Regions from separate parts of the Rhizobium sp. CIAT894 genome, predicted to be linked through region 4. Evidence: riboswitches for the same ligand, from Rfam matches in the RefSeq annotation. Region 4 holds a riboswitch; each other region holds the start of a gene.
The links. A riboswitch is a leader RNA that binds a small molecule or an ion and turns the genes downstream of it on or off. The one in region 4 is predicted to bind cobalamin.
Positions count from the first base shown of each region.

Region 1: linked by a shared signal. The riboswitch ahead of nrdH (glutaredoxin-like protein NrdH) and the one ahead of bluB (5,6-dimethylbenzimidazole synthase) in region 4 are both predicted to bind cobalamin.
Region 2: linked by a shared signal. The riboswitch ahead of cobU (bifunctional adenosylcobinamide kinase/adenosylcobinamide-phosphate guanylyltransferase) and the one ahead of bluB (5,6-dimethylbenzimidazole synthase) in region 4 are both predicted to bind cobalamin.
Region 3: linked by a shared signal. The riboswitch ahead of RHEC894_RS13430 (ABC transporter substrate-binding protein) and the one ahead of bluB (5,6-dimethylbenzimidazole synthase) in region 4 are both predicted to bind cobalamin.

Region 1 covers NZ_CP020947.1:3,932,899-3,940,386, reverse strand. Annotated here, with positions in the region: gene RHEC894_RS19345 (heavy metal translocating P-type ATPase) at 1-2,057, shown strand, start outside; cobalamin riboswitch at 2,479-2,705, shown strand; gene nrdH (glutaredoxin-like protein NrdH) at 2,966-3,187, shown strand; gene nrdI (class Ib ribonucleoside-diphosphate reductase assembly flavoprotein NrdI) at 3,201-3,605, shown strand; gene nrdE (class 1b ribonucleoside-diphosphate reductase subunit alpha) at 3,584-5,788, shown strand; gene nrdF (class 1b ribonucleoside-diphosphate reductase subunit beta) at 5,968-6,942, shown strand; gene RHEC894_RS19320 (adenylate/guanylate cyclase domain-containing protein) at 7,048-7,488, shown strand, end outside.
Region 2 covers NZ_CP020947.1:2,562,499-2,569,986, forward strand. Annotated here, with positions in the region: gene cobN (cobaltochelatase subunit CobN) at 1-3,660, opposite strand, end outside; gene cobW (cobalamin biosynthesis protein CobW) at 3,665-4,714, opposite strand; gene cobU (bifunctional adenosylcobinamide kinase/adenosylcobinamide-phosphate guanylyltransferase) at 4,719-5,243, opposite strand; cobalamin riboswitch at 5,542-5,938, opposite strand; gene RHEC894_RS12745 (chloride channel protein) at 6,162-7,488, shown strand, end outside.
Region 3 covers NZ_CP020947.1:2,692,499-2,699,986, forward strand. Annotated here, with positions in the region: partial or broken gene RHEC894_RS13410 (HIT family protein) at 57-498, shown strand; gene RHEC894_RS13415 (hypothetical protein) at 509-1,072, opposite strand; gene RHEC894_RS13420 (ABC transporter ATP-binding protein) at 1,144-1,908, opposite strand; gene RHEC894_RS13425 (iron ABC transporter permease) at 1,905-2,936, opposite strand; gene RHEC894_RS13430 (ABC transporter substrate-binding protein) at 2,942-3,958, opposite strand; cobalamin riboswitch at 4,132-4,388, opposite strand; gene blh (bifunctional sulfur transferase/dioxygenase Blh) at 4,650-5,930, opposite strand; gene RHEC894_RS13440 (hypothetical protein) at 6,349-6,762, shown strand; partial or broken gene ilvB (biosynthetic-type acetolactate synthase large subunit) at 6,871-7,488, opposite strand, start outside.
Region 4 covers NZ_CP020947.1:2,422,967-2,430,454, reverse strand. Annotated here, with positions in the region: gene RHEC894_RS12010 (HAMP domain-containing methyl-accepting chemotaxis protein) at 1-971, opposite strand, end outside; gene RHEC894_RS12005 (MFS transporter) at 1,218-2,624, opposite strand; cobalamin riboswitch at 2,799-2,986, shown strand; gene bluB (5,6-dimethylbenzimidazole synthase) at 3,028-3,717, shown strand; gene RHEC894_RS11995 (DUF2865 domain-containing protein) at 3,748-4,839, opposite strand; gene RHEC894_RS11990 (ribonuclease H) at 5,131-5,664, shown strand; gene RHEC894_RS11985 (NADP-dependent malic enzyme) at 5,796-7,488, opposite strand, start outside.

The DNA of each region.
Region 1 (7,488 bases), 1.5 Mb from region 4:
CTTTTACCGGAAGCGCAGCGTCGGCGCGGGACCATGGTTCGCACGATCATCACGACCACGACCATGACGATCACGCAGGTCATGATCATACCGGCCATGATCACGAACATGCCGGCCATGATCACGCAGGTCACGATCATGACCATGGCGAGAAGGAAATCGAAGGTCTGCATGGACACGACCATGGGCCGACGACCGGTCCCTGGTGGCAGAGCAAGAAGGGCCGGCTGACGATCTTCTCGGGTGCAGCGCTCATTGCCGCTTATGCGATCGGCCATCTGGTGCCGGCGATCGGATCCTATGCCTTCATCATCGCCATGCTGGTCGGCCTGGTGCCGATCGCGCGGCGCGCGGTCATGGCGGCTCTCTCCGGCACGCCGTTTTCGATCGAGATGCTGATGACGATCGCCGCCGTCGGCGCCGTCATCATCAATGCGGGGGAGGAGGCGGCGACCGTCGTATTCCTGTTCCTCGTCGGCGAGCTGCTGGAGGGCGTGGCGGCCGGCAAGGCGCGCGAAAGCATCCAGTCGCTGACGACGCTGGTGCCGAAGAATGCCTTGCTCGAAGACAATGGCCAGACGCGGGAAGTGCCGGCGGAAAGTCTCGCTGTCGGCGCCATCATCATGGTGCGTCCGGGCGACCGCATCTCGGCCGACGGCATTATCATCTCGGGCGAGAGTGCGATCGACGAGGCGCCGGTAACGGGTGAGAGCACGCCGGTGCGCAAGGGTATTGATGCCGTCGTTTTTGCCGGAACGGTGAATGGCGATGCGGTGCTCAGGGTTCGCGTCACGGCGGCCGCTGCCGACAATACCATTGCCCGCGTCGTCAAGCTGGTGGAGGAGGCGCAGGAATCGAAGGCGCCGACGGAACGTTTCATCGATCGGTTCTCGCGTTATTACACGCCCGGCGTGGTCGTGGTCGCAGCCCTTGTTGCGGTCTTGCCGCCGCTGCTGCTCGGCGGTTTGTGGAGTGAATGGGTCTATAAGGGCCTTGCCATCCTGCTGATCGGCTGCCCTTGCGCGCTCGTCATTTCGACGCCGGCGGCGATCGCCGCCTCGCTTTCGGCGGGTGCGCGGCGCGGGCTGCTGATGAAGGGCGGCGCCGTCCTGGAAACGCTCGGCAAGGTGACGATGGTCGCCTTCGACAAGACCGGCACGCTGACGGAAGGCAAGCCTCAAGTGACCGACATCGTTTCCTTCGGATTGAGCGAAGCGCAGATCTTGTCGCGCGCGGCGGTGCTGGAGCAGGGCTCCAGCCACCCCTTGGCGCTGGCGATCCTCAACCGCGCCAAGGCCGACGGCCTTCCCGTGCCGCCGGCCTTCGAACTGGAAGCACTGCCGGGCAAGGGTGTCAGCGGCAAGGCCGGCGGTCAGACGCTGGACCTGTTGTCGCCGTCCGCAGCCCGCGAGCGCGGAGCACTCGACGGCGAAAAGGATGCGCGCATTACTGTTTTGAACGATGAAGGCAAGAGTGTCTCGGTGCTGCTCGTCGATGGTGTTGCGGCCGGCCTGATCGCCATGCGCGACGAGCCGCGCGAGGATGCGCAGGCCGGGCTCACCGCCCTGAAATCGGCCGGCGTCAAGGCAATGATGCTGACGGGCGACAACAGGCGGACGGCGGCAGCGGTTGCCGGCATGCTCGGCATCGACTGGCGTGGCGAGATGATGCCGGAGGACAAGCAGCAAGTCGTCGGCGAATTGAAGCACCAGGGCTTCATCGTCGCCAAGGTCGGCGACGGCATCAACGACGCTCCGGCGCTGGCCGCTGCCGATATCGGCATCGCCATGGGCGGCGGCACCGATGTGGCGCTGGAGACGGCGGATGCCGCCGTGCTGCATGGACGTGTCGGCGATGTGGCGCGGATGATCGAACTGTCCAAACGCACGATGCGCAACATCCTGCAGAATATCACCATCGCGCTCGGGCTGAAGGGGGTGTTCCTGGTGACGACGATCGCCGGCATTACCGGGCTCTGGCCGGCGATTCTCGCCGATACCGGCGCCACCGTGCTGGTGACGATCAACGCGCTCAGGCTGCTTCGCGTAAAGGGATGAATGTTTTTCCGGTGGCGGCGTGAAGACTGCTGCCGGTTCGGGCCTGATCGAGAATTGAAAATAGCGGAGCCGATCCTCAGTCAGGCCGGCTCTCGGTTTGCCGACAAAGTCTCCTCCTTCATGCTCGGCCGTGTGCCGAGCATCTAACTACGGTAATTTCCTGACGGGAAAACGTTTATTTTCAAATACTTAATTGATCGTGCGTAGATCCTCGGCACAAGGCCTGGGATGACGTCAAGGGTTTTGCTGTGGTTTGTCAGCAGCCTGGGAGCCGACCAGGCTGGCCTGCTCATCACGGCCTTCTCCACAGTTCGTTTTGTTTAAGCCTTTATTATCCATGTTTTTCACAGGAACGCAGCGATTTCAAACCTGCCGTAACGCGATGCGCAAACCACCCGTTGACGCGATTTTTGATTCAGATACTATATCTAGTGTTCAAGGTTCCTTCGATTCGTCAGGATCGCGGGCTAAGACGGGAATACGGTGCGTTTCGCCATGACGGCGCAACAAGGCCGGAGCTGCCCCCGCAACTGTGAGCGGCGAGCAACTGTCCGATTTCAGGTCACTGAGGCATGATGCCTTGGGAAGGCTGGGGCAGGGTGCTTCGACCCGCAAGCCAGGAGACCTGCCTTGAACGAGATGTCCACGGGCGGGGTGTCCGGAAGGTCGCGCGCATGAAGCGGAAGGATCCGCGACTGTTGCTCTGCCCCGAACGTCCGCATGAGCAGTTCGGGGTTGAAGTCATGTCCACAACATCAAGGCCGCCGTCCGCGCAAATCCCGAAAGGGATCGTATCGGGCGTTTAAACCGCCGACTTTGCCAGATCAGCATCAAGCGTTGCCCCGGACGTCGCAAGGCGCCCGATCCCAGTATTGCGTCCTGAATTCTTTGACATCACGAGGAAGATGATGAGCGTTACCGTCTATAGCAAACCTGCTTGCGTCCAATGCACCGCCACTTATCGCGCCCTCGACCGCCTGGGCGTTGATTACGATATCGTCGATATCTCGCAGGATGCCGAAGCGCTCGATCGCGTCCGCAGCCTTGGCTACATGCAGGCGCCCGTCGTCATTGCCGGCGAGCGGCATTGGGCGGGTTTCCGTCCCGACATGATCAGCGCGCTCTCCTGACCGGAAAACGGCGATGGGGCTGATCGTCTATTATTCCAGCCGATCGGAGAACACCCATCGATTCGTCGCCAAGCTCGGGATGCACGCGGTGCGCATTCCTTCTAGCGGCGCAGAGGCGTTCCATATCGGCGAACCCTTCGTTCTCATCGTACCGACCTATAGCGGCGACGGTGGCAAGGGTGCCGTTCCCAAGCAGGTGATCCGTTTCTTGAACGATGCGGAGAATCGAGGACGCATCCGGGGCGTGATTGCCGCGGGCAACAGCAATTTCGGCGAGACATACGGGCTCGCCGGCGACGTGATTTCGCGCAAATGCCAGGTGCCCTACCTCTACAGGTTCGAGCTCATGGGCACGGCCGAGGATGTCGCCAACGTCAAACACGGAATGGAACGATTTTGGACACGGGAACAACTCTGACGCGGGATGTGGGCGCAAAACCGCATAACACTTTTGCTCATCCCGCCGGCGAACGCCCTTTGAAAGCGGCGGAAACGCTCGACTATCACGCGCTGAACGCGATGCTGAACCTCTATGACGACGAGGGCAGGATCCAGCTCGACAAGGACCGCATGGCGGCGAAGCAGTATTTCCTGCAGCATGTGAACCAGAACACCGTGTTCTTTCACAATCTCCGGGAAAAGCTCGATTACCTCGTGACCGAAGGTTATTACGAGCAGGAGGTTCTCGACCAGTATTCCTTCAATTTCGTCCGCGACCTGTTCGACCAGGCCTATGCCAGGAAATTCCGGTTCCCGACCTTCCTCGGCGCTTTCAAATATTACACCAGCTACACGCTGAAGACATTCGACGGGAAGCGCTATCTCGAGCGCTACGAAGACCGTATCTGCATGGTGGCGCTGACCTTGGCGCGGGGCGACGAAGCCCTTGCCCGCGATATGGTCGACGAGATCATTTCCGGCCGTTTCCAGCCGGCGACGCCGACCTTCCTCAATGCCGGCAAGAAACAGCGCGGTGAACTGGTTTCCTGCTTCCTGCTGCGGGTCGAGGATAATATGGAATCGATCGGCCGGTCGATCAATTCGGCGTTGCAATTGTCGAAGCGCGGCGGCGGCGTGGCGCTGTCGCTGACGAACATCCGCGAGGCCGGCGCGCCGATCAAACAGATCGAGAACCAGTCGTCAGGCATTATTCCGGTGATGAAACTCTTGGAAGACAGTTTCTCCTATGCCAACCAGCTCGGCGCGCGCCAGGGTGCGGGTGCCGTCTATCTTAACGCCCATCACCCCGACATCATGCGTTTCCTCGATACCAAGCGGGAAAATGCCGATGAGAAGATCCGCATCAAGACGCTGTCGCTCGGCGTCGTCGTGCCTGACATCAGCTTCGAACTCGCCAGGAATAATGAGGACATGTACCTGTTCTCGCCCTATGACGTGGAGCGTGTCTACGGCGTGCCCTTCACCGAGATTTCGGTGACGGAAAAGTACCGGGAGATGGTGGCGGACGCCCGCATCTCGAAGAAGAAGATCAAGGCGCGTGAATTCTTCCAGGTGCTCGCCGAGATCCAGTTCGAGAGCGGCTATCCCTACATCATGTTCGAGGACACGGTGAACCGGGCAAACCCGGTTGCGGGTCGCATCTCGATGAGCAATCTCTGCTCGGAGATCCTGCAGGTGAGCGAGGCGAGCGACTACAATGACGACCTCTCTTACAAGCACCTCGGAAAGGATATTTCCTGCAATCTCGGCTCGCTGAATATCGCCGCGGCCATGGATTCCACCGATTTCGGCAAGACGATCGAGACTTCGATCCGGGCGCTGACGGCGGTCTCCGATATGAGCCATATCGCCTCGGTTCCGTCGATCGAGAAGGGCAATGACGAAAGCCATGCGATCGGGCTCGGCCAGATGAACCTGCACGGCTATCTCGCCCGCGAGCGCATCTTCTATGGGTCGGAGGAAGGCGTCGATTTCACCAATATCTATTTCTATACGGTGACCTATCACGCGATCCGCGCCTCGAACCTGCTGGCGGTCGAGCGGGGCCAGAGCTTCAAGGGCTTCGAAAATTCAAAATATGCCTCCGGCGACTATTTCGACAAATATATCGAAACGGAATGGAAGCCGGCGACCGAGAAGGTGCAGGCGCTGTTCGACAAATCAGGAATCCATATTCCGACACAGGATGATTGGGCGGCGTTGAAGACGGCGGTCATGACCTCCGGCCTCTATAACCAGAACCTGCAGGCGGTGCCGCCGACGGGCTCGATCTCCTACATCAACCACTCGACCTCCTCGATCCATCCGATCGTCTCGAAGATCGAGATCCGCAAGGAAGGCAAGATCGGCCGCGTCTATTATCCGGCGCCGTTCATCACCAACGACAATCTCGATTATTATCAAGACGCCTACGAGATCGGGGCGGAGAAGATCATCGATACCTATGCGGCGGCGACCCGGCATGTCGACCAAGGCCTGTCGCTCACCCTGTTCTTCCGCGATACGGCGACGACACGTGACATCAACAAGGCGCAGATTTACGCCTGGAAGAAGGGCATCAAGACGATCTACTACATCCGCCTTCGCCAGATGGCGCTGTCCGGTACCGAGGTGCAGGGGTGTGTGTCTTGTACGCTGTGAGTTTGGGCTGCTGGCCGAGAGTTTCGAGCTGGTAGCCCCCTCATCCGCCTGCCGGCACCTTCTCCTCGCTGGGGAGAAGAGACAAGCCGATTGCACGGCGTTCCCCTCTCCCCAGCGGGGAGAGGGCAGGGTGAGGGGGCTCCGCACTCCGTTAGAATTTGTGGAAGAAAGACCATCCAATGAACATATCCATAAAGCCAATCAGCCGCGTGCGCGCCATCAACTGGAACCGCATCGAGGACGATAAGGATCTCGAGGTCTGGAACCGGTTGACCGGCAATTTCTGGCTGCCGGAAAAGGTGCCGCTGTCGAACGACATTCCGTCCTGGGCGACGCTGACGGCGGCCGAGCAGCAGCTGACCATTCGCGTCTTCACCGGCTTGACGCTGCTCGACACGATCCAGAACGGTGTCGGCTCCATCAGGCTGATGGAGGATGCGATAACGCCGCATGAGGAGGCGGTGCTTTCCAATGTCTCCTTCATGGAGGCGGTGCACGCGCGCTCCTATTCCTCGATTTTCTCGACGCTCTGCTCGACGCCCGATGTCGACAATGCCTATCGCTGGTCGGAGGAGAACGAATTCCTTCAGCGCAAATCGGCGCTGATCATGGAGCAGTATGCCTCCGGCGATCCCCTGAAGAAGAAGGTCGCCAGCGTCTTCCTCGAAAGCTTCCTGTTCTATTCCGGCTTCTACCTGCCGATGTACTGGTCGAGCCGCGCCAAGCTGACCAATACGGCCGACATGATCCGGCTGATCATTCGCGACGAGGCGGTGCACGGCTATTATATCGGCTACAAGTTCCAGCGCGGGCTGGAGCTGCTCGGGGAAGAAAGAAGGCAGGAACTCAAGGATTTCGCCTTTGACCTGCTGCTCGAGCTCTACGACAACGAGGCCAGATATACCGAGGCGCTCTATGACAGAGTCGGGCTGACCGAAGACGTCAAGGAATTCCTGCATTACAACGCCAACAAGGCGCTGATGAATCTCGGTTATGAGGCGCTTTTCCCGGCCGAGGCCTGCAAGGTCAATCCGGCGATCCTGTCAGCGCTGTCGCCGAACGCCGACGAGAACCACGACTTCTTCTCCGGCTCCGGTTCCTCCTATGTGATCGGCAAGGCCGTGGCGACCGAAGACGAGGACTGGGATTTCTGAGGTTTAATCGATACCTCCCCTTATCATTTGCTTTCCCATCGACCACATTCAGCGGGAAAATTGAGTTCGGCACTCGCCAGTGAAGTGGCGTAGCGGGAGTTTTAGATGTCGTCTTTTTTGAACAAGGTCGGGACCTCAGTCGAGGCGGACGAAGGCGTCTGGCCGATTCGCCGGAGACGGATTCTCGACTGGCTGGTGAACGAGACGCGGGGCGAGCGTTTCATCGACAATATCCTGGTGGACATGTGTGGGAAGCTGCTGGCGGCCGGCGTGCCGGTGGCGCGGGCGACGCTGCATTTCAGGGTGAACCACCCGCAATGGATAGGTGCTCGCCTTCTCTGGAAGGAGGGACTGGCGGAAGCGAAGATCGATACATTCGCCTATGGCGTCGAAAACACGCCGGAGTTCCTGAACAGTCCTGTCAACGCGATCCATCAGGGCGCGGAGGAGGTGCGCAGGCAGCTGGAAGGCGCAGCCGTCGGCGACTTGGATTCATTCTATCAGGACCTGCATGACGACGGCTTGACCGAATATATCGCCTGGCCG
Region 2 (7,488 bases), 140 kb from region 4:
CCTGGAATGGTCGTTGTGATAGATCGACGGGCGCGCCCCGGCCAGTTGCTCGGCCGCCGCCGCCATGCCGCCCTCGAATTGATAGTAGTCGTCGCTGTCGAGCAGGTCGTGCTCGTGATTGTCCTGGTTCTGAATGACGGCCTGCACCGAGCGCAGCCGCTCCTCGAACAGGCCACGCTCGGCCTTGCCCTCCTCGCCGGCGCCATAAGCGTAAGAACCCCAGACGAGATAGGCTTCGGCGAGATCGGCGCGCCGCTCCCAGCCCTTCTCGTCGATCAGCGCCTGCAGCCCGGCGCCGTAGGCGCCGGGCTTCGAGCCGAAGACACGGTAGCCCGCCCGCCGTTTTGCCGAGCCCTCGTCCAGACCGGCGGCGGCAAGCCTTGCCGCCTCGCTGCGCATGCGTTCTGCAATCGGATTGTCGGCCTCGTCCTCTTCGAGCGCGCCGACGGCGCGAATCGCCTTGTCGAACAGCGCGATCTGCTCGGGAAAGGCGTCGCGGAAGAAGCCGGAAATCCGCAGTGTCACGTCGACGCGTGGCCGCCCGAGCACTGCTTGCGGGATGATCTCGTAGCCCGTGACGCGGCGCGAACTCATATCCCAGAGCGGCTTGACGCCGATCAGTGCCAGCGCCTGGGCGATATCGTCGCCGCCGGTGCGCATATTCGACGTGCCCCAGGCGGTCAGCCCGAAGGAGACTGGCCACTCGCCGTGATCCTGCACATAGCGGCGCACCAAAAGCTCGGCGGATTTCTTGCCGAGCTCGTAGGCCGCCGGCGTCGGCACGGCGCGGCTGTCGACGGAGTAAAAATTGCGGCCCGTCGGCAGCACATCCGGCCGCCCGCGTGTCGGTGCGCCGGAGGGGCCGGGCGCGACGAAGCGGCCGTCGAGGCCGGCCAGCAGTCCTGATATTTCGGCCGGACCGCAGGCGAGGATCGAGGGCTTGAGCCGCGTCCTGATCTCGGAGAGTACTGCCCGCGTCGCCACCCAGTCTGCAGGACATGCAGTCTCACCGGAAACGAGCTTGGCAGCGAGCAGCTCGATCCGCTCGACAGTGTCGCCGTTACTGCGCCAGGGAGCGTCGAGGATATCGGCAAGGATCGGGGGCTTGGGACCGGTCCAGAGCGCGGCCATGTCGCAGTCGAGCGGGTCGAAAGAAAACCCCTCCCCAACCCCTCCCCACAGGTGGGAGGGGCTTGCTGGGCGCGCCACCTCCACATCATCCTTCAGCGCAGAGGTTGCCGCAAACGCAGCGGTAAGTCCCTGCCCCTTGTGGGGGTCCGAAGGACGGGTCGAGACCGGCGGCTCGACCCCGGAAGTGGTTGGGGAGGGGTTTTTCAGCGCATCCCCGACAATCGCCCGCTGCAGGCTCGCATCGCCGCCCTCGCCCAGCCCACGCGGCACCCGCGCCAGCGCCACCGTCAAATCCGTCAGCAGCCGCCCTTGCGGTGACACGCCGAATACATGCAGCCCGTCACGGATCTGCATCTCCTTGAGGTCACAGAGATAGGCGTCGAGCTTCTTCAGCGCCTCGCCCTCGCTTTCGCCACTCACTATGCCCGCATCCCTGTCGAGACCGATATCGGTCACGAGCTCGAGGATCTGCCGGCTGAGCAGCCGGATGCGGCGGGGATCGCCGCCGGAGGCCTCGTAATATTCGTCGACCAGCGCTTCCAGATCCTTGAGCGGCCCATAACTTTCGGCCCGCGTCAAAGGCGGCGTCAGGTGGTCGATGATGACGGCCGCCGTCCGGCGCTTGGCCTGCGTACCCTCGCCCGGATCATTGACGATGAAGGGATAAAGATGCGGCAGCGGCCCAAGGATCGCTTCCGGATAACATGTCTCCGACAGCGCCAGCGCCTTGCCCGGCAACCATTCGAGATTGCCGTGTTTGCCCATGTGAATGACGGCATCGGCGCCGAACTCGTGGCGCAGAAAAGCATAGAAGGCGAGATAACCATGCGGCGGCACGAGATCCGGTGAATGATAGCTTTCCTTCGGATCGATATTGTAGCCGCGTGCCGGCTGAATGCCGACGAGGATGCCGCCGAAGCGGGCGAAAGGCAGTGCGAAGACGCCCTCGCGAAAATACGGATCGTTCTCGGGATCCCCCCAGCGGGCCCTCACCTCATCCTGAATCTGATTGGGAAGAGAATTGAGGAAGCTGTTGTAACGACTCAGGGATAGCGTCTCGCGGATGGCGCGGCAGTCATGTCCCGAATTGGTCGGCCCCTCCATCAGATGCCGGATCAGCGCGTCGCCGTCGGCTGGAATATCGGCGACCGGATAACCCGCGGCTTCCATCGCGCGAAGCACCTCGACACTGCCGGCCGGCGTATCCAGGCCGACCCCGTTGCCGAGCCGGCCGTCGCGGTTCGGGTAATTCGCCATCACAAGCGCGATGCGCCGGTTCCGTGCCGGCGTCCCGCGCAGCCGCGCCCAATTGGCGGCAAGTGCTGCCGTATAACGCACCCGACCGGCATCGGCCTGGCTGGAAACGATGTTTGTCTCGACAGCTGCATCGTAGCGTGCCGCGGCCTTGAAGGAGACGGCGCGCGAAAGCACCCTTCCATCGACCTCGGGCAGCGCCACGTTCATGCCGAGATCGCGCGCCGACAGGCCTTGCGAGGAAGCAGCCCACACATCCCGCGACGAGGCCGACAGGATCGCCTGCAGCACCACAGCCCCGTTCGCCTCCAGCACCGTCGGCTGCCGATCGGCGCCGGGTGCCGAGACGGCGAAGCCGGTCGTGTTGATCACGACATCGGGTTTCAACGCCGAAAACGCGCTTTCGAGAATGCCGGTCGAGACGGTATCCTTGAGGCTATAGGCAAAAACCGGCAGTGGCCTGAGACCCTGCGCCTGCAAGGCTTCGATCAGCGCTTCGATTGGCTGGGTTTCGCCGCTCTGCACGAGGGCGCGGTAGAAGCTGATGGCGATTGTCGGGGGTTCAAATCGCTCCTCCGCTACCATACCCCCCTCTGTCCTGCCGGACATCTCCCCCACAAGGGGGCAGATGTCCGGCAGGACAGAGGGGGGCATCCCACGTTCGACGCACGAAGGTCGCGCGACATGCGAACCGGCAACCCGCCGCCATTCCTCCACCCCGATCAGCCCCCGCCCCGGCCACCAGATACCGGCTTTCATCAGAGGCACCGCCGGCGCCGGCTTCTCCTCGCCCGACAGCATCGCCCCGGCATAATCGAGAAAGGCGCGCGCATTGGCGTCACCGCCCTCGATCAGATAGGCCCAGAGCGCATCGAGATCATCGGAGGCGATATTCGAAAAGGGCGCCAGCCCTGCATCCGGCCTGGCGTCACCCGGCAACACAGCAATCAGCGTGCCATTGCGAGCCGCACACGCATGCAGCGCCTCCAGCGCGTAGCGGAAATAGCTGGCGCCGCCGAGCGCACGCACGACGATGAACCTGGCGTGGCGCGCCGTGCGCTCGACATAGGTATCGACAGACATCGGATGCTTCAGGCTCATCAGGCTGGCGAGCCTTAATGTATGGCCGATCGCCCCACCGGCATGAGCCGCAGCGATTGCCGCAAGCTCGCTGTCGGCAGCCGACAGGAACAGGATATCGCCCGGCGTTTGCCCAAGGTCGATCGCCTCCTCGCCGTCGCTGATCGTTCCCTGTTGGGCCAGAAGCAGATGCATGGGTTTACGCCAGCGCCTCGATCGCCGCCCTCACCGCGCCCTCATCCATTTCGTGCAGGCCGATGACGACGAGGCGCGTGGCGCGCGTTTCGCCAGGGCCCCAGGCGCGGTCGAAATAATGGTCGATGCGACTGCCGACCGCCTGGAGCTGCAGGCGCATCGGCTTGCCCGAAACATCGACAAAGCCCTTGAGGCGCAGCACGTCATGCGTCGAGATGATTGTTTTCAGCGCCTCGACGAAACCGGCTGGATCGGCAACGGCGCCGAGTTCGACGACGAAGCTGTCGAATTCATCGTGATCGTGCGGCGCGCCGTCCTCATGCTCCAGCTCGTGATGCGACTTGCGGTTGGCGATATCATCCTCCGTGCCGATGCCGAGGCCGAGCAGGACGCCGGCCGGCACTTCGCCGTTTTTCGCCTCGATCATCACCGGCTTGCGCGCGGTGCGGGAAGCGACTTCGTCACGGACGCGGCCAAGGCCGGCGACGTCGATCAGGTCTGTTTTGTTGAGCACGATGAGATCGGCGCAAGTGAGCTGATCCTCGAACAACTCCTCGATCGGGCTTTCGTGATCGAGCGATTCATCCTCGGCGCGCCGCGCATCGACGGCATCATGGTCGTCGGCGAAGCGGCCGGCGGCAACAGCCGCGCTGTCCACCACCGTGACGACGCCGTCGACGGTCACCTGGGTGCGAATGTCGGGCCAGTTGAAGGCGGCCACCAGCGGCTGCGGCAAGGCAAGCCCCGAGGTTTCGATGACGATATGGTCGGGCCGCTGCTCCCGTTCCAGAAGCTTCGTCATCGTCGGAATGAAATCGTCGGCAACGGTGCAGCAGATGCAGCCATTGGTGAGCTCGATGATATCGTCCTCGGTGCAGTTCTCAGCGCCGCAGCCTTTCAGCACCTCGCCATCGACACCGAGATCGCCGAACTCGTTGATGATGAGCGCAATCTTCTTGCCCCCGGCATTGGTGAGCAGGTTGCGGATCATCGTCGTCTTGCCGGCGCCGAGGAAGCCGGTGATGACGGTTGCGGGAATCTTCTGCTGGTTCATGGATTTAACCCTTCATTTTCAGCGGCAGGCCCGCCGCGATAAAATAGACTTCGGCGGCCTTCGCCGCGATCGATTGGTGCAGCCGGCCGGCATGATCGCGAAAATCCCGCGCCATGCGATTGTCAGGCACGATGCCGAGGCCGACCTCGTTGGAAACGAAAACGAGCCGCGCCTTCGCGTCAGGCAGGAAATCAGCGAGCGCTGTAAACTCCGCTGTCATATCCCGCTCCTCCATCATCAGATTGGTGACCCAGAGCGTCAGGCAGTCGATCAGCACGATACGCCCCTCGCCGTCGATGGCGGCAAGCTTGCCGACGAGATCGAGCGGCTCCTCATGCGTCGTCCAGGAAGGGCCGCGGTCGGCCCTGTGCTGGGCAATGCGCGCCTGCATCTCGTCGTCCCATGCCCTCCCGGTCGCGAGATAGTGGCGGTCGAGGCCGGTTGAAACGACAAGGTTTTCGGCGAAGCGGGATTTGCCGGAGCGTGCGCCGCCGAGGATAAAGGTGGTGTTGGTGGAAGCGATCGTCATACGCCAGCGCCCCCGCTAGAGAGGGCGCGGCGGTGCCACATCCCTCTTCTCCCCAGCGGGGAGAAGGTGCCGGCAGGCGGTTGAGGGGGTGAACGGCGAAGCCGCGAATGCACTGAGCACAAGCGAAGGGCAAAATGACGGGGGCGCCGTCCGCCCCCCTCATCCGACCCTTCGGGCCACCTTCTCCCCGCGGGGGAGAAGGGGAAATCCATGCGCACCGCACCAGGCCGCACCGAATTCAATCGTTCAGCCAAAACAACCTCCGTGCTGGCAGCGGGACTCTTGCCCAAGGGTGGGCTCCTCGCCCGGCACGAATGGCAGGTCTCCTGGCTCGCGGTTATCGGCCGCGATCGGGGCGGACCGGACACCGGTCGCCCCTGATCGTGCCAGCAGATCTGCCTCGCCTTCCCGGCCGCATCGGTGAAGAGGTGGACGATTCGTAGAGATAGAGGCGTCCGACCCCGGTTGATCACCATGCATGTCCAGTGGCTTTTCCGGCATGTCGCCCATCCGGCCCGCCTGCGCCATTGCAAGGGTCGGCCGGAAGCGCTCGATGCCGGATGGAAGACCCTGACCGCTCTACAGTCGCGGGGTCGGCTGTGATGAAGGCGCCCGGCTTGGGTCCGCCCCGTCACATTCCCTTTTCATCCGGAAGGGCGCTACACCGATCCGGAACCATCCGTTGAGGGATGGTTAGGCAAGCCCGGGGGTGAAGTCAACCGGCCTTGGCGGCCGGCAAACCGCCGGCAAGGTGGAATGGTCACCCAAACACGACTTACTCCACCAGAAATATCGTCTTTTATCAGAGGCTTACGTCATAAATATTTGACCCTCACGCCGGCTTTTCGCCGCAATTGCACGGCAAGCGGACTGCGCCACCGCCCTTGACCGGGTCTCTCCCCGCCTAGTTGTCTAGCCATGCTTATGAAATTGGATCGGCGCCGTCTGCGCGCGCTGCGTATTTTCTTTGATCCGGAGCGGCTGCGTGCGCTGACCCGACGCAGCGAGGTCGGCCTGTCGCTCGCGGGCGCCATCGTCGGCATCGCCTCGGGCCTTGCCGTCACCGCCATGAGCTTCGTCTCCAATGAATTGCACCAGCTGGTCTTCGGCATATCAGACGATGAAAGGCTGAGCTCGTCTGCCATCGACGACAAGCTGCTGCTGCTCGCTGCCCCCGTCGCCGGCGGCATCCTGCTTGGACTGCTGCTTTTCATCCTGGCGAAGCGACGCAAGAAGCCGATGGTCGATCCGATCGAGGCCAATGCGCTGCATGGCGGCCGCCTGTCCTTGACCGACAGCATCATCGTTGCCGTGCAGAACCTGATCTCCAACGGTTTCGGCGCCTCCGTCGGGCTGGAAGCCGGCTATACCCAGCTTGCCGCCGGCCTCGCCTCGAAATTCGGCCTGAAGCTGCAGCTTCGTCGCTCGGACCTGCGCGTGCTCGTCGGCTGCGGCGCGGCCGGCGCCATCGCCGCCGCCTTCAACGCGCCGCTGACCGGCGCCTTCTATGCCTTCGAGCTGATCATCGGCACGTATACGATCGTGTCGCTGACGCCGGTCGTCACCTCCGCCCTCGTGTCCACGCTCGTCGCAAGACTGCTTGCTGAGGGCGATTTCACCATCGATATCGGCAGCTTCGGTTCGGTCGTGCCGGCCGACTACGTCCCGGCGCTGCTGCTCGGCGTCTTCTGCGCCGGCGTCGGCATCCTCATCATGCAGGGCGTCGCCTTCATCGAGGAACTGGCGCGCAAGAGCTCTATCGCCCCGCCCTTCCGCCCGGCGCTGGGCGGCATCATCGTCGGGCTTCTCGCGATGATCTCGCCGCAGGTGCTCTCGGCCGGCCACGGCGCCCTGCATCTCAATTTGTCCCGTGATGTCGCGATCCCGGCGCTGATCGGCCTCTTTCTGTTGAAATCGCTGGCCTCGGCGATCTCGATCGGCTCCGGCTTCAGGGGCGGCCTGTTCTTCGCCTCGCTGTTCATGGGCGCCCTGCTCGGCAAGCTCTTTGCCTATTGCGGCCCCTATTTCGCCGATGCGACGTTGACGCCTGCGATCTATGCCGTGGTCGGCATGAGTTCGCTTGCCGTCGCCGTCATCGGCGGGCCGCTCACGATGACCTTCCTGGCACTCGAAATCACCGGCGATTTCCCAATCACAGCGCTGGTGCTCGCCGCCGTTATTACCTCTTCGCTCGTCGTGCGCTCGACCTTCGGCTACTCCTTCGCCACATGGCGCTTCCACCTGC
Region 3 (7,488 bases), 270 kb from region 4:
AAGGGCTTATTCTCCGGCATCAAAATGTTCATTTGCGAAAGCGAAAGAGGCGGCGCTTGCAGATTCCCCAGCACTTTCATGTCGCCGAGACCGCGGGATGGCTTGTGAACCACCGTGTGAACTCAGCCCTTCCCGGCTATCTCATGATCGGCTCCAAGATCGACACGACCGATCTCTCGGATTTGTCCGAAAAGGCGTTGAGCGAATTCGGCCCTTTGCTCGCAAGGGCTCAGAGCGCGCTGAAACGAGACTTGAACGCTCAGCGCGTCTATATCGGCCGATACGGGCACACGCCCGGTTATCTGGAAGGACAGCCGATATCGCCTGCTTGGGAATTTTGCAGAAGGACCGGGAGACACCGCAACGGACGGCGCGGAACTGACGCTGTTCGTCTGGCGCGAATTTTGTGAACGCGCAGTGCCGCCATCGGTCAGAGGGCCGTCAGTCTCAGAGGTCATTGCGTTGTTGCGGGAGGTGATGCGGTTTCCGGCGCCTTAGGTCTTTGTGCCTAAGGCAGCGCCGGTCCCGGCTGTCTTGCAACGAACGCACGGCCGGCCGCCGCGCCGGCGTGAAGGCAGACCAGGCCGATCGCGGCCAGAGAATTGATCAGCAGGACATTCACCACGACCGACGCCGAAAATGCGCCCTCGCCTGACGGAAGCACCGCCGTTACGGCAAAGAGCACGCCTTCATAGGCAACGAAGCCGGCCAGGAAGGCGCCGGCCGCGGTGACGGTCAGGCCGGCCGCAAGACGAAGCACGCCGAGCGCTGCCGCCAGGGAGGCGAATGCGGCAATACCGATCGCCAGACCCCAGGCATAGCTGTCCCAAGTCTGGGGATAGCCGAGCACGAGATATCCGACCATCTGGTTGGCGAGCCAGGCCAGCAGAACCGCCGTCACCGCCATCCGCCGGGGAAGAATGACCGCCGATACCGCCGCCAAGGCCACGAAGGGCGTGACGCAGGCAAAAATCAGGCTGAGAGCGACGCTCGCGCCTGAAATGATGGCGACCCAGGCGACAGCGAAGCCGGGGACGACGGGGCGCAGGGGAAACTGATTTCGTTCAAGCATCTCGAAACTCCGTTCGACCGGGCGCAAGCGCCCTCGGAAATCATACGCCAGTCCGGGAAAAAGGCCATTCCTCAATCCAGGACGTATTGGATGTGGTGCCGTCCATGCACGGCCGATTTCTGGACATGGGCGCGAACGCCGAAAACCTGGCCGATCAGATCCTCCGTCAGCACATTCTCCGGCGCGCCCGAGGCGACGACCTCGCCCTTCTGAAGCACCGCCAGGCTGTCGCAGAACATTGCCGCCAGGTTGAGATCGTGCAGCGCGACGATGCAGGTGATGCCGAGCTTCGAGATCAACCGGAGGATGTCGAGCTGGTGCTGGATATCGAGATGATTGGTCGGCTCGTCGAGCAGCAGTTCACCCGGCGCCTGCGCCAGCGAGCGCGCGATATGGACACGTTGGCGCTCGCCGCCCGACAGCGTCTGCCAGAGCTGACCCGCCCGCTCCCGCATGTCGACCCGCAACAAGGCCTCGTCGACCGCGGCATCGTCCTGCTCGCCCCAGGGCGAGAGCAGTCCGCGATGGGGCGTGCGGCCGAGCCGCACCACGTCGCGCACCGTCAGCTGCGTCTCGGTCGTCGATTGCTGCTCCACGAAGGCGATGCGCCGCGCAAGGGCTGCGCGCGACAGCGAAGCGATATCGTCTTCGCCCAGCCGGATGACGCCGCTGCGGACCTTGCGCAGGCGGCAGATCAGCCGCAGCAGGCTCGATTTGCCGGAGCCGTTCGGCCCGAGCAGGCCGAGCACCCTGCCCTTTGCCACCGTCAGGCTGACGCCATTGACGATGACCGTGTCGCCGGCGGCAAAACTCACCGCGTCGATCGTAATGCTCATGCGCTCCTCCGCACGCGATAGAGGATGACGGCGAAGGCCGGCGCGCCGAAGAGCGCGGTGACGACGCCGATCGGCAGCACCTGCTGCGGGATGATGATGCGAGAGACGATATCGGCGCCGACCATATAGATCGCGCCGCCGAGCGCCGTTGCCGGCAGCAGCCGCCGATGCCCCGGTCCGACGAGGAAGCGGGCGGCATGCGGAATGACCAGGCCGACGAACCCGATCGAGCCGACCATGCTGACGACGCTTGCCGTCATCGCCGCCGTCAGGCCGAACAGCAGGATCTGGACGCGGCGCACGGCAATGCCGAGCGAGGCGGCGGCATCCGTGCCGAAGGCGAAGGCGTCGAGCGCCCGGACATGCGCCATGCAAATGAGGAAACCGGCAAGCGCGATCGGCACCGAGAGATAGACATCCGGCCAGCGCACGCCGCTGAGCGAACCCAGAAGCCAGAACAGTATGCCGCGCGCCTGCTCGGCATTCGCCGATGTCGTGACGATATAAGAGGTCAGCGCATTGAAGAGCTGCGAGCCGGCGACGCCGCACAGGATGATGCGCTCGCCGGTTCCCCCAACCCCCGTCGCCAGGAAGCCGACCAGCAAAAAGGCGACGACTGCACCGATGAAGGCGCCGCTCGACAGGCCGAGAACACCGTAGCCGAAGCCGAGGATCATCACGCAGACAGCCCCCGTCGAGGCGCCGGCGGAGATGCCGAGCACATAGGGTTCGGCCAGCGGATTGCGTAGCAGCGCCTGCAGCACGGCGCCGCAGAGCGAGAGCGACGCGCCGGCGCTGGCAGCAACCAGTGCCCGGCTCAGCCGATAATCCCAAACGATGCCCTGGTGAATACGGCTGAGTTCGAATTGCGTGCCGAACAGCCGGTTGGAGACCGCCTCCGCTGTGGTCGCCAGCGGGATCGCGATCTCGCCGATCGAAACGGCAAGGCTGATCATCAGCCCGAGAAGAAGGAAGGCAGCAATGGTGAGCGCGCCGAGCGCCCACCATCCCTGCTGCCTGACCGACATTGCCGTCACTGCGACAGGCCGAAGGACTTGATGCCCTCCGCCAATGTCTCGATGCCGTCGATCGTGCGGATCGTCGGGTTCATCGATTGCGCGTCCATCATCACGAAGTGCTTGTTCTTGACCGCATCCAGTTCCTTGACGACAGGATCGTTCTGGAGGAAATCGATCTTCACCTTGGGATCGTCGGCGGCGTAGCGGCGCCGGTCCATGGTGGCGAGCACGATGACGGCGGGGTTCGCCTCGGAAATGGTTTCCCAGCCGACCAGCGGCCATTCCTCCTCGGTCGTGACGACATTCCTGGCGCCGATCGTCTTCAGGATATAGGCAGGCGCGCTGTTCTTGCCAGCAATGAAGGCGTCGCCATTGACCTCCTTGCTGGAGAACCAGAAGACGACCGGCAGGTTCTTGCCCGCTGCGCCCGATATCGAAGCCACAGCATCGGCCTCGCGCTTCTTCAGCTCGGAGATCAGCGCATCGCCGCGCTCCTTCACGTCGAAAATTTCAGAGAGTTCGGCGATTTCACGATAGATCAGCTCCATCGTGAACAGCTCCTTGCGCACGCCGTCGCCGCCATCGGTGTTGACCTTGGCGACGCAATCAGCCGGCGAAAGATAGGTGTTGATGCCGAGATCCTCGAACTGCTCGCGCTTGCCGACCGAGCCCTGCGCGCCGACATGCCATTCGAACTCGGCCGCCACCAGGTCGGGCTCTTGCCCGACGACGGATTCGAAGCTCGGATCATTGTCGGCAAGACGCTTTATCTTGCTGTTGGCGTCGGCATATTGCGGCAGCACCGGACCGACCCAGACGGCCGTGCCTGTGATTTTCTCGGCAAGGCCAAGCGAGAAGAGAATTTCGGTCATGCCCTGGCCGATCGAAACGATCTTCGACGGCGCCTTCTGGAACGTTACTTGTTGACCGCAATTGGTGATGGTCAAAGGATATTGGGTGGCGGCAAGGCTCGGTGCCGCAAGGCCGATCAGCCCGAAGGCAAATGTCATGGTGGCGAGAATCTGGCGCATGAAAAACCTCGATTGAAGGGAAAAAGTACGGTTATGCCGCACATGCGGCCGAAGGCACGCTGAGACGTGCGCTAACCGCAGGAGGCCCAATCGAGACGGATGCATGCCGGAATTCGGCGAAGGTTCAGAAGGTCAATCATGTCTGCTCCTTGTCCGGGCATCCCCGCCCGGTTGATTGGATCGTGATTGACGGCAGGTCTCCTGGCTTGCGGATATCCGTCGTTTCATCCGCCTTCCCGCGATATATCGCAGTGGCGGGGCTATCAGCCCTTCAGAGATGGCCGGTCGCTGGCCACAGCTGAGATGATCGACAATCCGCTTACAGTTGCGGGGGCAGCCACGGTCTCGGTCCCTACTGGGTCGTCCTCACCGTGTTCCCTATTAATCCCCTTGGAGTCATCTTCAGGGAACCGTCACACCCAGTTACGTCGCCGGCCTGGGCGACGTCAATGATTATTGCGGGGATAGGGTTGGGGTGGGTGAGAAATGGCGACGGAACGGGGAGCGCTGTTGGCCGGTGCAATGCCAGCATCCTCGCCTCCTCAGGATACGGCGTTCGTAAGCGTTAGCGCCGCCTTCTCAGTTCCAGCTATCGCGGGCGCGGCATCCGCCAACGCCCCTCATGCTGAGGTGCGCAGCCCGCAAGGGCGAAGCCTCGAAGCACGCGCCGCAGCGCTGCTCCCCCGCGTTCCTACAACGCATCCAGCGGGATCTTCAGATACCGCCGGCCGTTCTCCTCCGGCTCCGGCAATCTGCCTCCCCGAATATTCACCTGCAGCGCGTGCAGCATCAGCTTCGGTTTCGGCAGCGTACGGTCTCGCGCCTGGCGCAACGCCACGAAGCCGGCCTCGTCGATGCCTGATATATGCGGATTGGCGCGCTTCTGGGCGGCTATCGTGCTTTCCCAGCGCGGGTGGCGGCCGCCAGGCTGATAGTCGTGGCCGGAAAAGAGCCGGGTCTCCTCGGGCAGCGACAGGATGGCCTGGATCGAGCGCCAGAGGGCGCTGGCGCTGCCGCCGGGAAAATCGGTGCGCGCCGTGCCGGAATCCGGTGTGAATACAGTGTCGTGCACGAAGGCGGCGTCGCCGATGACATAGGTCACCGAGGCAAGCGTATGGCCGGGCGAGAACATCACGTGGGCTTTAAGCCCGCCGATCTCGAAAGTGTCGCCATCGGCAAACAGCCGGTCCCATTGCGAGCCGTCGGTTTCGAGTGCCGGCCAGTTGTAGATTTCCTTCCAGAGCACCTGGACGTCGGTGACATGGGCGCCGATCGCCGTCGGTGCGCCGGTCTTTCCTTTGAGGTAGTGCGCGGCGGAGAAATGATCGGCATGCGGATGCGTGTCGAGAATCCACTCGACCGCCAGTTCCTCGCTTTCGATATAAGCGAGGATGGCATCGGCGTTGGAAGTTCCCGTCGCCCCCGACATCTCGTCGAAATCGAGCACCGGGTCGATGATGGCGCAGCCTTTCGTCGCGGGATCGGAAACGACATATTGCACGCTGCATGTGTGAGGTTCGAAGAAGGCCTTCACCGCGGGCGCCTGCCCTGCCCGCTTCTCCAGCCAGCGGCGTGCGCCGGCAAGATCGAAGCCGAGGTTTTGACCGAAGGCTTGAACATCCCCGGCCTTCATGCGCCCATCCAGCACCTCGCCCAGCGCGTAGAGCGTCAGCGCCCGTGTGCCGCTCTTGCAATGGGCGACGACCGGTCCCTTCGCCTCGGCCATCGCCGCCTGGAAGGCGCGGATATCGGCCTCGGTGATTTCGGCCCCCTTCACCGGCACGAAGCTGTAGGCGAGCCCGGCGGCGGCGGCGGAAGCCTTCTCCGCGGCATTGCCGGGTTGCCCCGGCTCCTCGCCATCCGGCCGGTCATTGATGACGGCGGTAAAGCCGTCTGCTGCAAAAGCGGCAAAACCGGCGGCATCGGGCTGCCCCGCGACCGATATCAGCTCATTGACCCTCACGGATGTCATCGAAGCCCCCGCGCTGCCTTGGTCAGGCATTATCGCATGTATATCGTCACAATCTCACAAGTATATTGCCGAGCGCAAGAATAGAACGCTTGGCATGCCCGCGCTTACCGACCGCTGGGCAAGCCAGATCGTGCCGGCGAGAGACGCTTCCCAAACTCCCGCCCGGCCTGGCTCCCCGGTCAACACGACAGCGTCGCGGCACCCCTCCGTCCTTCGAAGCTTCGGCCTTTGAGTCGGGTCGTTGGCACACCGCAGAATCTGCCGGTGACACAAGCCGCGCCCTCTCCGCCCTCATCTTGAGGTGCCTCGGAGGGGCCTCGAAGAACGAGGGTGGCCCCGATTGAGGATTCGGTTTCGCACCCTGATTGACTCCTCAGAAAAATCCAATATTCATTCAAGCAAAAGTTGAGGATTTATAGTGAAAAGCATTTTTTCATACTTGCTATTGGCAACCGCAGCAATTTCTCTTTCGAACTGCACCACAACCTCCGACAGCTTCAGGCAAAAGTCCAAATCGATAACAGCGCTCAGTGGTGAAAAGACAAAAATAGGCCAGACCTGGCATATCAATGACGATTGCAGCCACGCCGATTATCCGGCGACGCATATCTTGGAACAGCCCAAGCATGGCCGTCTCCAGATTGTCCACGAACCGGTATTTCCCGGCGCAACCGGAAAGCTGGCGAAATGCCGGACGGTTAAGGTTGGAGGCGTGGTTGGATATTATACACCGGAGCCAGGCTACATCGGCAGTGACAGGTTCGTTCTGAGATCGCCCTACGGGTACGGGAAGATCCAGGAGACCGTGATGAACGTAAACGTCATCAAATAGCCGGACCGAGCGCTGAAAACCTCTCCCTAAAGCCGGAGGCCTGATGGCTCGATGTCAGTCGCAGAATCCACTACTGCGACTGACATTTCAAACCGTGCTCCAAAGTCGCTAGACGCGACTCTCTCCGCCAACATCGGCTGACGCGGCAACCAGCGCGTCGCCAACCTCGCCGGGCAGCAACATATTATGATACGCCCTGCCCGCCCCGATCGTCGGCAGGCGCGGCGAGTTCTGCGACGCGGCAGTCGAACAGAACAGGCAGATCCACCTCGATCATCTCCAGGATCGCATCGTCGAGTTCGGCGGGTTTCTCGCAGCGAATCCCGTGTCCGCCATAGGCTTCGGCAAGCTTCACGAAATCCGGGTTTCCATGCTGCCGCTGCCCCGCTCCCGGATAGCCGCTGTTGAGAATGAAGATCTTGATCGGCGCCTTGTGCTGCACGGCGGCCGACATTTCCTTCATCGTCGCCTGCACCGAGTCATCGCCCGCTATGTCGATGACGAGGCTGTCGGGATTGGCGATCTGCACGCCGAGAGCGGCGGGCAACCCGTATCCCATGGTCCCGAGGCCCCCCGATGTCATCCAGCGGTTCGGCTGCTCGAAGTCGTAATATTGCGCCGCCCAGCAATGCTGACCGACCTCGGTTGTGATGTAAGTATCCCGATCCTTGGTCAGTTCATAAAGCCGCTCGATGGCATATTGCGGCATGATGACGTCGTCACGCA
Region 4 (7,488 bases):
TGGACCATGTTGTTGAAATCTTGTCGCAATTTGTCGAACTCAGGACCGAGATCGGCGAGCTGGATCGAGAAGTCGCCGGCGGCAAGCTTTTCCAATTCATTTGCCAGCGCTGTCATTACAAGCCGCTGAGCGTTGCTCGCCTCTTCCGTTAGCAAGGTGTTGCGCGCCCGTTCAGCGTCGAACGAGGCGCTTTGCTCGGCAGCGGCCCGCTCTCTTTCGATCTTGGCAATCGCCTCGTTGCGGAAAACTTCCAAGGCACGCGCCAGGAAGCCGATTTCATCGCCATTTTCCCGGTAGGTAACGGGAGAGGCGAGGTCGCCTTTCTGCAAGGCGCTAATTCTTTCACTGAGGATCCTGAGGGGGCGGCCGACGAGGCCGCGCATGGCGAGAAGAAAAGCGACGACAGCCATGGCGGTGATCGCGAACTGAGTCAGCAGCGAAACCAGGACCTTCTGCTTGACTTCGGCAGCGATTTTTTCGATCGACCAGTTGGTGACGACGTAGCCGGTGGCCTTGCCCGACTTATCCAGTGGAAGCGGCGCGATGATCGTGACCACGCCGGCAGATATCCCGCTGTCATCGATCGTGGTTTTCTCGGGCTTGGCGCTGAGGCGCTTTGCCAGATCGGCCGGTGCCGGCAAACCGTCAATACCGTCGCGCGTCCAAGTATCGACGGCGGCGGGTTCGGCGTTGAAGGCGGCAAACTGAACAAGGTCGAGCGAGGGATCGTCGCGGTAGAGCGAATAGGCCTCCCGAACGGCATTCGCCTTGCCCCATTTCACGCCCCCGGCAGACAGAGATGCGAACTGCTCCGCATCCTTGGACCAGTTCGCCTTGGCGCCATCGATCAGCGCCTTGGTTTCGTACATCCACGTATAGGTGGCAAAGGCGGAAATGCCGCAGAGGTTGACGGCAACGATAATCGCGGCCAGCTTGGCTGTCAGAGGCATCGTTTTTAAAAATTGGAACATGCCGCGGGGGCCTCGAAACGCGGCTCAGTCGAATACTTTCTCGACCAGCCTATCAACACGGGCATCCACGCCGGCGGTCGCAGCATGAGCACTCATGCCCATGTCCCCCTTGCGACCCAAAACGCGCAGATGCAGTGTGTCTGCGATGTGTGAATAAATCATAAAGTAGAATGGGATACGGGAACGGACCGGCTCCTATTCCGGGACGGCCGGCCTTGATCGCCGAGAGCGGTCTTTCATGCGGAATTAAGGGCTGTTTTCCGCCATGGCCTCTTCGGGCTCGGTCCGGCGATGCTTGCGGCGGCGCGTCGTCAGTTCCGCGCCGGCATCACGCGGCAGGCGCAGGAAGGTGATGCAGGCCAGCGCCGAGATTGCCGAGACGCTGAAGAAGGCGATGTGAAAATCCGAAACCAGCAGCCTGCCGCCGTGAAAACCGCTCGAAATTTCGAGGATACCGCCGGCAATCGCCACACCCATCGCCATCGAGATGCGCTGGGCGACGGCATTGATCGCGGTCGCCTGGCTGCTGTCGGCATCGTCGACATCGCCGAAGGCCATGGCGTTGACGCCCGAAAAGGCCATGGAGCGGAACAGGCCGCCGATCAGCAGGCAGGCCATGATCAGCGGCAGCGGCGTTGCAGCGGTGAAGAACCCGTTGATGCCGAGGAAGATGGCCGCCAGCAAAGTGGTGATCGATATGACAGTGCGGAAGCCGAAGGCATTGAAGGTGCGCGAGGCGGCGAATTTCGACCCCATGGAGCCGAGCGCGCTGACGAAGGTGACCGAGCCCGATTGCAGCGGCGTCAGGCCGAAGCCGAGTTGCAGCATCAGCGGCATCAGAAAGGGCAGGGCGCCGAGCCCCATACGGAAATTGGAGGCGCCGAGGATCGCCGCCCGGAACATCGGGTAGCGGAACATTTTCGGATCGAGAAGCGGATAGGCGGCGCGGCGGGCATGCAGGAGATAGAGGAGGCCGGCAAGAATGCCGATTGCCACCGTGACGTAACCGTAGATGACGGGCACGGCCGGCAGGCTGATGACCGACAGGCCGAAGACGAAGCCGGAAAAGCCGATGCCGCAGAGGAAGAAGCCCGGAAAATCCATCGGCCGCGGACTGCGCGGCTCGACTGCCGGCAGGAAACGCGTGACGAGGATGACGCCGGCGACGCCGATCGGGACGTTGATCCAGAAGATCCAGTGCCAGGTGAGATAGGTGGTGAGGAAACCACCGATCGGCGGCCCCATGATCGGGCCGATCAGCGCGGGAATGGTGAGCCAGGCCATGGCATCGACCAGTTCATGACGCGGCGTTCCCCGGACCAGGAGCAGGCGGCTGACAGGCGTCATCATCGAGCCGCCGGCTCCCTGGATCAGGCGCGAGACGACGAAGGCAGCGATGGAATTGGAAAAGGCGCAGGCGACCGAGCCGATCATGAAGACGAAGATCGCCAGACGGAAGACGTTACGTGCGCCGAAACGATCCGACATCCAGCCGCTGATCGGAATGAAGATCGCCAGCGCCACGAGATAGCTGGTGACGGCAAGCTTCAGCGCGATCGGCGACGTGCCGATATCGACGGCGATGGCCGGCAGGCTGGTGGCGATCACGGTCGAATCCATCTGTTCCATGAACAGGGCGACCGCGAGGATCATGGGCGTCAGGCGGGGCACGGGCAACCGGGATGCTGCGAGGGACTGCATCGTGCATACGCCTTCGGCGGTGATAAGGCCATAGAAACGATCGATGAAGGGGTTTTTCGAGCCGCTTCAAACCGCCGCGGGTGGGGCTCGCTATTGCGCTTCGGCTTGCCGCGGCATCCGTTTCCTGAAATAGATGCGCCGTCAGGTGCCCGCCGGTGAGGCGGGAGAATCGGGAATCCGGTGCGAGACCGGAACGTGCCCAACGCTGTAAGGCCGACGCCTGCCGCATCATTACGCCACTGGCTTTTGCCGGGAAGGCTGCGGCAGACGGATGACGCCAAGTCAGAAGACCGGCCTGCCAAGATAGACCCAACCCGCGCGGACGGCGGGCGGTTGCGTTGTTGGGGATTTGACGATGCGACCCTTTGATGAGGATGCCCTGTCAGTGGCGTCCGGTTTTTCCTTGGCCGAACGCGAGGCCGTTTATCACGCGATCATGACGCGGCGCGACGTGCGCAGCCAGTTCCTGCCCGACCCCTTGCCCGACGATGTCGTGGCGCGGCTGCTGACGGCTGCCCATCACGCGCCCTCCGTCGGCTTCATGCAGCCGTGGAATTTCATTCTGGTGAAAAGTCCAATTGTGCGAACGCGCATCCGGGAGGCTTTTGCCAAGGCCAACGAGGAGGCGGCATTGATGTTCGAGGGCGAGCGGCGGCAGGCCTACCGCTCCCTGAAGCTCGAAGGCATCGTCGAGGCGCCGCTCGGCATATGCGTAACCTGCGATCCCACCCGCAGCGGCAGCGTGGTGCTGGGGCGCACGCACAATCCCAGGATGGATAGCTATTCGACAGTGTGCGCGATCCAGAATCTCTGGCTTGCGGCCCGCGCCGAAGGGATCGGCATCGGCTGGGTCAGTATCTTTCGGGAAGGCGACCTGAAGACCATTCTCGGCATACCCGAGCATGTCGAGGTGGTCGCCTGGCTCTGCGCCGGTTTCGTCGATCGGCTCTACGACGAGCCGGAACTTTCCGTCAAAGGCTGGCGGCAGCGGCTGCCGCTCGAGGAACTCGTGTTTCACGACGGCTGGGGACGGAGCGAGCGCTGAACGGCGTCGCTTCGAACCCGGCTCGGCCAATCACTGCTGTTGCGGCTGCGGCCCCGGCGTTGCCGGATTGGCGAGGTCGATCGAACCCTGATCGCCGGCGAGGAATTGCGGGCCGACCTGCCGGACCTTGTTCTGTGCGGGGTCATAGGGACGATCGGGAACGGATGGCTGCGGGGCTGTTGCTGCCGCAGTATCTTTTACCGGCGGATTGGTGCGGATGGTGGTGATCGAGCCCTGCTGCGGCGGTTCGCTTAACGTCTGCTTGCCGCGCATCTCATCGTAATAGGCGGTGAGATTGCAGGCGCAGGAGGACTTTTCGCCGGGCGAGCGGTTCTTGTAGGCGAAGGCGTTCTTCATGGCGCTGTAAGGCGTGCCGGTTGCGACCGAGATCATGTTCGAGGCTTCGGTGCTGGTCACGTCGCGATAGAACAGTTCGGTCTCGATGCCGGGACACATCTTGGCGCAGGTCTGGGCATCGCGGCCGAAATCGACCGAGGTGGCGTTCGAGCTGATCGGGAAGAAGCCACCGTCGCAGCTGCGCACACACATGGTGCTGATGGGAGAGAGCATATCCGCCCGCGGCAGGCCGTAACGCGGATCGACCTCTCCACCGCCGCCGAGCGGAATGAAGGTGTCGCCGCGCATCGCCTGTTCCTCGATGCTGGGGGCGGGATCGTCGGCGCTGCGTTCGGACGGCGCATAGAAATTTTCGCTGTTGCAGCCGTTGCGCTCCAGAGCGGCCATCAGTTCCCGGCGCGCGCCGTCATCGCCCTGGCTGCGCAGTTCGTCGCGCCGATCCTGGAGATAGCGGATATTGTCGATCATCCGGGCTTCTGCCTGCGAGAGTTCTGAGCAATAATCGGCATTCTCGCCGCCGATCACGACCATGCTCCCCGAGGTGCAGCCGTAGCTGCGCAGATCGTTGCGAACCTTGCGCAGCTCGAGGTTCTGCTCGGCCATGGCGCTGGAATATTGGCGCGCTTCCGGGCCGTTGCCGTTGCCGATCGATCGCGGCAGGTCCGCGAGGCGGCCGCGCAGGTCGTTGCAGATAGCGCTGGACTGCGCGGCGGCGGGCGATGCCAACGCAAGAAGAAGGACAAGAGAGAGGTTTCGGCGTTTCACGGCTCGTCCCGGAATGAGCATGCGGTCGAAGATCGATGCGACGTCACTTCGCCGCGTGGTTTCTCTTAGCGTGTTTCTCTTAAGAAGCTCAGCTAAATTCTTAGCGCATTTTCGCGATTTTTTCCAGCGGCTGCGGGCATCTTCCGTTACGGGAGGTGGGGAGGGGCTAGCTGACGTCAATGCTTGACTCGGCGGACGATTCAATTTCAATGTCCGCTTGGGGATAGCAGGCCGGTCGCAGATCGCACTGGCCTGCGCGGCGGCACGGTGAAGGCGAAAAAGGGCGGAGAAATGACTGGCATTTCCGGCGAGCTTCACCTCGCCGCAACGACATTCGGCCTACCAGATGCCCAACGCGGTCTCCAGGTCTTCGTGGACGGTTGTTATGAACCTGTTTCCGGGCGCGGGGGCTGGGCTTTTGTTGCTTATCGCGATGTCGCCGAAATCGCATCCGGCTTCGGTGGCGTCGAAGATTCGGCCAATAATGCGACTGAATTGATCGCCGTGCTCAAGGCCGTCATGTGGATCAACAGCGAAGCAAAGGGCGAAGCCGCAATCATCTGGTCGGATTCCGTCTATGCCGTCAAAGGCTGCAACAGCCGGCGACATATCTGGAAGAACAACGGCTGGAAGAAAAGCAGCCCGAATGGGAATGCCCGGAGCCGAACGATCGCCAATGCGGAACTCTGGAAGACGGTCGACCTTCAGCTCTCCTTGAACGCCCTGGTGACGATTGCCTGGTGCAAGGGGCATTCGGGCATTGCCGGAAACGAATGCGCGGATACGCTCGCCGACAGAGGGCGCTTGTCCTTACCGGATGCCTGATATTTGTGGCATCAGGACATGTGTCGAAGTGGTTTCAAAGGCCATCCCAGATCCCGTGCGTGATCTGCTTCATATCAGCCCGTTTGCAGGTGCTCGGGACAAGCCCGAGCACGACGAAATGAGGAGCCGGCCTACGCCGGCTGCGAGGCCTCGACGACGGCCAATGCCGCCATATTGACCACACCGCGGGACGTCACCGAGGGAGCGAGGATGTGGGCGGGCAGGGCGGTGCCGAGCAGGATCGGGCCGACATGTAGGCCGTCCGTCATCGATTTGACCACACCGAGGGTGATGTTGGCGGCGTCGAGGTTCGGGAAGACCAGCAGGTTCGCCTCGTCATGCAGTGTCGTATCCGGCATGACGCGTTTGCGCAGCGCTTCGGTGATGGCGCTTTCGCCGTGCATTTCGCCGTCGACTTCGAGATCGGGGGCAGTCTCGCGCACGAGCTGCAGGGCATTGCGCATCTTGGTGGCGCTTTCGGATTCGCGCGAGCCGAAGTTGGAATGCGAGACGAGGGCGGCGCGCGGGGTGATGCCGAAGCGGCGGATTTCCTCGGCCGCCAGCACCGTTGCCTCGGCAACTTCCTCGGCACTTGGATTGAAGGTGACGTAGGTGTCGGTGAAGAAGGTGGCCCCGCGCTGCGAGATCATCAGGCTGAGGGCGGAGAAATCGCGGACGTCCTTACGCTTGCCGATGATCAGGCGGACGTCGCGCAGGTGCTTCTCATAGCGGCCTTCGAGGCCGCAGATCAGCGCATCGGCTTCGCCGCGCCTCAGCGCCAGCGCGCCGATGACAGTCGTATTGGTACGCACGATGGTGCGGGCAGCTTCCGGGATGACGCCGCGGCGGCCGACGAGCGAAAAATAAAGATCGACATATTCGCGGAAGCGCGGATCGTCCTCAGGATTGATGACCTCGAAATCCTGCAGCGGCCGGATACGCAGGCCGTAGCGTTTGAGGCGCGTCTCGATGACCTGCGGGCGGCCGATCAGGATCGGGTCGGCAAGGCCTTCCTCCAGCAGCACCTGGGCGGCGCGCAGCACACGTTCGTCTTCGCCTTCGGAGAAGATGACGCGCTTGCGCTCTGCTGCCTTGGCCGCGGCGAAGATCGGCTTCATGACGAAGCCGGAGCGGAAGACGAAGCGGTTCAGCTGGTCGAGATAGGCGTCGAAATCCTGGATCGGGCGGCGCGCCACGCCGCTCTGTTCGGCGGCCCTGGCAACGGCAGGGGCGATGCGCAGGATCAGGCGCGGATCGAAGGGCGAGGGGATCAGGTAATCCGGGCCGAAGACCGGGGTTTCGCCGGAATAGGCGCGGGCGGCGACATCGGACGGTTCCTCGCGGGCAAGCGAGGCGATGGCGCGCACCGCGGCCATCTTCATTTCCTCATTGATCGTCTCGGCGCCGCAATCGAGCGCGCCGCGGAAGATATAAGGGAAGCAGAGGACGTTGTTGACCTGGTTGGCGAAATCCGAGCGGCCGGTGCAGATCATCGCGTCAGGACGGGCAGCACGGGCAAGATCCGGCATGATCTCGGGCGTCGGGTTTGCGAGCGCCATGATCAGCGGCTTGTCGGCCATCTGCGCCAGCAGTTCCGGTTTCAGCACGCCGGCGGCCGAAAGGCCGAGGAAGACGTCGGCACCCCCGATATTTTCGGCGAGCGTGCGTGTCTCGCTCTTCTGGGCATAGACGGATTTCCATTCATCCATCAGCTCGGTGCGGCCCTCATAGACGAGGCCTTCGAGATCGTGGACCCAGATGTTTTCGCGTTTTGCCCCGAGGGTCACCAGCAGGTTGAGGCAGGCAAGGGCGGCCGCCCCCGCG